One region of the Paenibacillus sp. E222 genome, then DNA from elsewhere that is predicted to be linked to it. Evidence: riboswitches for the same ligand, from Rfam matches in the RefSeq annotation. Region 1 holds a riboswitch; the other holds the start of a gene.
What was found. A riboswitch is a leader RNA that binds a small molecule or an ion and turns the genes downstream of it on or off. The one in region 1 is predicted to bind cyclic di-AMP.
Positions count from the first base shown of each region.

Region 2: it holds a riboswitch for cyclic di-AMP, as region 1 does, so the genes downstream of both, HW560_RS27835 (C40 family peptidase) here and HW560_RS05235 (resuscitation-promoting factor) in region 1, are expected to answer to the same signal.

Region 1 is NZ_CP058552.1:1,157,972-1,161,119, forward strand. Features, by position in the region: gene rnmV (ribonuclease M5) at 1-384, opposite strand, end outside; gene HW560_RS05235 (resuscitation-promoting factor) at 540-1,724, opposite strand; cyclic di-AMP (ydaO/yuaA leader) riboswitch at 1,998-2,251, opposite strand; gene HW560_RS05240 (TatD family hydrolase) at 2,493-3,148, opposite strand, start outside.
Region 2 is NZ_CP058552.1:6,304,032-6,307,179, forward strand. Features, by position in the region: tRNA gene HW560_RS27825 (tRNA-Leu) at 22-105, opposite strand; gene pelA (pectate lyase) at 220-1,131, opposite strand; cyclic di-AMP (ydaO/yuaA leader) riboswitch at 1,591-1,722, shown strand; gene HW560_RS27835 (C40 family peptidase) at 1,728-2,192, shown strand; gene HW560_RS27840 (carboxymuconolactone decarboxylase family protein) at 2,298-2,627, opposite strand; gene HW560_RS27845 (hypothetical protein) at 2,745-2,963, opposite strand; gene HW560_RS27850 (hypothetical protein) at 3,086-3,148, opposite strand, start outside.

The sequences.
Region 1 (3,148 bases):
CAGTCCCGCCGCAATCAGATCCTCCCAATCGATCAGACTGGGTGCGCCTTCATAAGACGTGTGTACACGTGCCAGTGCATGACGAATGGCCTCAGGTGAGGCGTTCTCCACTCCGATGTCGCCTTTACGCGTAGCATCTGCCTCCGGGATGAAGGCATGCTTGCAGCCAGGTACTTTATTGGCGATGATTTTACGAATACGTTCACCAGCATGATCCGGGTCTGTCAGTACGATGACACCACGTCTCTCTTGGGCAAGTGCAATGCGCTTTAGAATACGCTGGTTGATGGCCGACCCACCAGTCTCGATCGTATCTGCCTGAACCGCACGTCGAATAGCTACGGTGTCGTCACGACCTTCCACCACGATCACTTCTTTTATCATGTTCCATTTCTTCCTTTCTAACGCAAAAAGAAGAGGAGTATCCTCTTCTCTGCCAAACGGCGGGGGAGACTGAATTCAGACCCCTCCGCCGCATATTCCGCATGAATCATTCATGCTTATATTTTATAGCATTCCCATTTCAAAGTAAAACGATTTTAGTTCGCTTCCGGCTTCACCGGACCAATCACATATACCGTCTTGCCTTTCTTCCGTCCGAAGTTCAGGGCATGCTTCACACTATCATAATACACATCAATTTTGTTGCCTTTAATGGCACCACCTGTGTCTTCCGCACGACGGAAGCCAAGGCCCTCGATATATACCCACCAGCCAATTGGAATGACTTTGGGATCAACCGCAATGGTACGTCCCTCGGTTACCCGAGTACCTGATGCCGTTTTTGTGCCGATACCGGGCTCTTCAGAAGAGTATGCCGTCATGGATACATTTTTCAACACTTTAGAATATTTAAAAGAACTGCCTGAGACGGTAATTACTTTGCTGCCCGAGGCAGCGGTTTTCTTCGAGTTCGTGGTTGTTGCTGTTTTTGTCGTGGAAGTCTGCGCCGATACCGTCTGAATCACTGGCTCTTTCACAACAGGTTTGGCTTTGGTACCAACGGCGATCACTTTATCAACGCGATTCGTTGCGACCGATTTGCCCACCATTTTTTTGGAGACCAATTCTCCATCCTGGAACACCTTTTCAATATGCTGTACAAGTGTGCCTTCTTTACCGCTCACAACGACACGATTGTCGCCTTTGTACAAGCTAGGGTCAGCCGTTTTGATCACTTTGTAAGCAATCGGCTGTTCCACGTCCACCGTACGCTTTGTTACACGCACTACACGGATTTTCATATCCGCTTCAATAGTGGTTCCAAGCGCCGGATACACTTTGTCTTCACTTGCAATCTGAATACCTGATTTTTTAATCGCATCTTTTACCGATGAATCGGTTGTATACAGAGTCTTGGTGTCTCCGTCTGCCGTAATATTAACTGGAACGGCCCGCTCAATAACGATGCGGTCTCCATCTGTGATCGCCCCATTCAAGGGCATGGATACCTGATCGTGAGGGCTGACTGTGATTGACTGCTCCTCCAGCATTTCCTGAAGCATTCCTGTACGAGTCTCTACCGCTTGAGCTTTGCCATCAATAACCAGTGAAATTTGTTTCCCGGCCTGACCGTAAACGACTAACAAGATCATGATTGTAAGCGCAATTGAGAAAATCGCGATCAATGCCATTTGACGCAAGTTCTCATGCTTCCACCGCAACGCGAAAGACTTACTGGATGATCGTGACTCATGGGTCTCTTCTGGTTGGAATGTGCCCACTTCTCCGTCCTCCTTCATAGCCTCGCCGTCTAAAGTAATGCATGATGTCTTTGACGCGACTATACCAAATTTTCTACAGAACACAGATCGGACCAACATAATCCGGTTCTGCACCATGAATCAATCTTCGCAACATGATGTCATCCTCCTGAATACTTACCGTATGATGACCGTATTTCTTTTATTCAAAAACAAAAAAGCCAAAGAAAGAGTTTAAGAGGAACTCTTTCGTGGCTTCCGAATGATTCTGAATATCGGAAATTCATGCACGAGGTTGCCTCTCTTTTTCCGCTTGCGAGGTTAGCTGTCGGGTTCGGGCGAAAGAGAGCCGCCCTATCTCCGGTCATCCGCTCATGGCGGACGCCCTTGAATTCACCCCGAGACCCAAAGAAGAAATCAAATATGGCTTCGCAGATTTATACGCTGCTTTTGGGTCAGCGCATTTTGCGCATCGGCTGAAAACACCGATGTTTAAGCCTTATTGGTTCCCCCGCTCTCCGTTAACGGAGACTCAGCGAGACTGATTCATGAAAGTAATGTTGTTTCATCGGAAAGTGTCCCTTTGTTCATCCCCCGAACATCTGTCCAATTTTCCGCACAACAATTCACTGAAAAGATGATATCCTGTTTCTATGCATGTTGTAAAGCGTTGTTCAAGTACGTTTTTCTAAATATTTGGTTAAAATATTGTAATATTCTTGATTTATTTGGATCAAAAAGCAAATTAACTCCGCCTAACTCACTTTTTCACCCGTTTTGCTCGATATTTTAACGAATCCCAAATCGTTCCATGGCATTTTTGGTCGTTATTGCTGCAATTTCCTCTACCGAAATGCCTTTAATTTCCGCAGCTGCTTCTGCAACCAGACGTACATGCGCTGTCTCATTTCGTTTTCCACGATAAGGGTGAGGTGTTAGATAAGGAGCATCGGTTTCAATGAAAAATCGGTCCATCGGAACCTTCTCAAGCACCTCTTTAGGCTGCTTCGCATTTTTGAACGTGATTGGCCCTCCGAAGGAAAGATGGAAGCCCAAATCCAGGCACATTTTCGCCGTTTCCCAGCTGCCAGAGAAGGAATGCATAACACCGCCTACTTCTCCTGCCTTCTCTTCACGCAAAATCTTTACAATATCCTCATGCGCATCCCGGTTGTGAATGACAATCGGCATATTTAACTCACGGGCAAGACCAATTTGTTGTCGTAATACGCGATGTTGAACCTCTTTCGGTGAAGTGTCCCAATAATAGTCTAGACCAATTTCACCGATAGCTACCACTTTTTCATGCTTGCATAAAGACGCAATCCATTCCAGATCACCCTCCTGCATCGTAATTGCATCCACTGGGTGCCAGCCTACCGCAGCATATATAAAATCATAGGTTTCAGCCAGCTTCATCGTGGATGGAATAGTCTCCCGGTTAA
Region 2 (3,148 bases), 2.4 Mb from region 1:
CTTTCTTCGTGTTGCACATGATGCGGTCGAGAGGACTCGAACCTCCACGGGGGTTAGCCCACACGGACCTGAACCGTGCGCGTCTGCCAATTCCGCCACGACCGCGTATATCTTATCTCCGAGAAATTATATCGCGGCGACAATAAATACTATATCATGTGCAGGTAATTAGTGTCAACAAAAAATTATCCTCTTCTCATGTGTAAAGCATTTTATAAATTAGATCTTGGAGGGCCAGTTGCCGTACCAGGCATACCCACTTCTTCTTTCCTTATCGATATCGCTGAGTTTGTATTTCACAACCCCATCACGTCCTACGAAGATTGGTTTATCCGTTCCAATTTCATAGAAACGTGCCCAAATTGGCGCTGCACCTGAATCTGCAATGAGTTGGCTGTCTCCGTTTTCTCTGACATACTTGTAACCAGTAATTTTAACTTTGTTGAACCAGGCTTCTGCCGCTTTGATGGAGGCAGTAATTTTGGAGTTAGCCGGTCTAGTTTTTAAAAACTTCACAATTGTACTGCTCTCTCCAGCACTCAGAGAAGGCACTTCATAAATCCTAGCGCCTGCAGGTTTAAGGGTACTGGAATCATGCTGCTGCCCCCATGCAGTCAGTTTACCGTTCGCTACAACCTGTGTATTGAGAATAGCCTCTACACCTTTGGCAACTGATTTTTTACTACGATCTGCAAGAGAGCTGTCGATGAATGAGAAATCTCCTTTACGTGCACCTACTTCATCCAGCATGTACATGACATTAATCATGGCATCGTCGTTGAAGGTGATGTGCTTGTGATAACCGGAGCTTTGGTATACCTGTGGCCAACCCCCATTGGAGTACTGCATATTCAGCAAAAAGTTGATTCCTTTGATGGCAGCAGCCGAATAACGCGGATCATTCGTCTTTTTGAATTCCTTGGCTAACCTTCTAATTTCTGAGTATGTAGCTTTGTTATCAATCGTAGATTTGGCCCACTCACCACTTGTTTCTTTGTAATCCTTCTTCCATCCCCCGTCTGGATGTTGATTCTTCAAAATGTCCGAGATACTTGCTGTCGTTCCAGAGGCGTCTGCAGCAGAGACCTTAGCAGCAGGCTGAAATACCATTCCGACAACGGAGAAAACCATTGTACATGCCTATAACCAAAGATGCAAACCTTGTTTTTGCCTTCAACATAGATTAGAAACACTCCTCAATTCATTTTCTGCAAACTGTTCCCCTGCTAATCTATCCCCCTTATATTTGTTTTATAATCAAACTATTTCTTTTAATCCAATAAATGGAATGTACAAAAAGAATTCTATGCAAAAAGATGAATTTTGTCAATATTTGCAACAACATGTAACAAATTCTTTGGACAACCTATAATTATCGTCTAATTGGATGTGAGAAAGCCAATAAATTGTCCAATTTCTCTCCTTCTGAAACAGTAGTTACTTTTTTGTCATTTATTAGAACCCATCATTCGAGTTATTTCTACATAAAAAGCGATAATTCCGTTAACATTGAGATGATAAGAAGGGTTCAAGATCGGTTTGACATTTTCGCATTTATGCAATATAGTTTCAAAAGGTTACAAAAACTTAATTATTCATTTGCCGAGTTTCATGTTTGAAAACGGGGGAACCATTTTGGGTGAATTATTCTTATACATAGGAAATATAGGGAACCTTCTACCGAACCCTTAGCTAACTCCGTAGGCATCGAAGGGAGAACAACAATTTTGAAAAAGCTTATCATTTCTATTTTTGGAGCAGCAGTTCTATTTACATCCGGTGCAGCAAGCACAGAGGCAAGCAGTATTAACACCGTCGTTAACAACATGACAGGCATTCCTTACAAATGGGGCGGCACGACACTCGCCGGGTTTGATTGCTCTGGATTTATGAGATATATTTTCAACAAATATAGCATTGAATTACCACGTACTTCCCAGCAGCAAGCGAAGGCCGGAACACCGGTATCCAAAGCTAATCTGCGGACAGGTGACCTGGTATTCTTTAATACGATGGGCAATGGCATTTCTCATACAGGTGTATATATCGGGGGCGGACAGTTCGCTCATGCTTCCAGCAGCAAGGGTGTCAGCATCACCCAATTATCCAATCCATATTTCAATGATCGTTATGTAACAGCACGCCGGGTAACAGGTCAGTTTATGTATAACAAAATGCTGGGCAAAATATAAGTTTGATTGGAAATAGCGCAAAGAGGAGGCTCCGGGTGAATCCGGGACCTCCTCTTTGTTTTGGGACTTTTGTTTACAAATCCGCTGTGCTGTAGACTTCTATACTTAATGTAGAGCCTTCTGTACTCTCATTGCACCTTGAGACAACGCATGGCCTCCGCCTACGGCTCCAGCCACAGCCACCGTCTCCATAATCTCCTGATCGGTCGCTCCTTTGGCACGCGCCTCTTCCACATGGTAAAACGTACATACCTCATTGTTTGCAAACAAACCAATGCCCAGCGCTATCAGCTGTTTGGTCTTGGCATCAATCGCCCCTGCCTGAAAACATTCTCCAGTGAACTCATGATAAGACTTAACCACAGCTGGCAGCACGTCGCTTAATTCACCAATCTGATCTTTATAGGCATGAACCTTATCATTCATTAATGTCATGGTTACCGCACATCCTCTCGGCTGATATGTTACAAGCTCTCACTGTACCTATCATTTCACCCGAGAGGTGCAATTATGCCAAAACACCCATGGTAAATGAACCTAAAAACACACGTCCTATTCTTCGAGCAGACTCTTACGTGGCTCGCTGAACAACTGATACTGATAATTCCGGTCCAGCTTGACCACACGACGATTCTGACGGCGAATGAGCACCTGCTCCCCGTCCCAGGCAACCACAATGCCTGTCACATCATTGGACTGAATCTCGTCCCGTACTACCCTTACTTTTTCACCCGATAAACGCAGTGCATCCAATTCTGCATCACTGATCATATTCATGGCGCCTACTTTCCCAAAAAATTATTTACAAAAAGAGACCTAAATGAAAAGTCATTTAGGTCTCACGTGACTGTATTGGACTGTCATGTCATTCGAAAGTATGTCCCGACTGAAAGTTACCGCTGCGCGTGCTCTTTGCTGTCGTTCTTCTCAAACCAAAAATCAAGCACTTTGGCGGA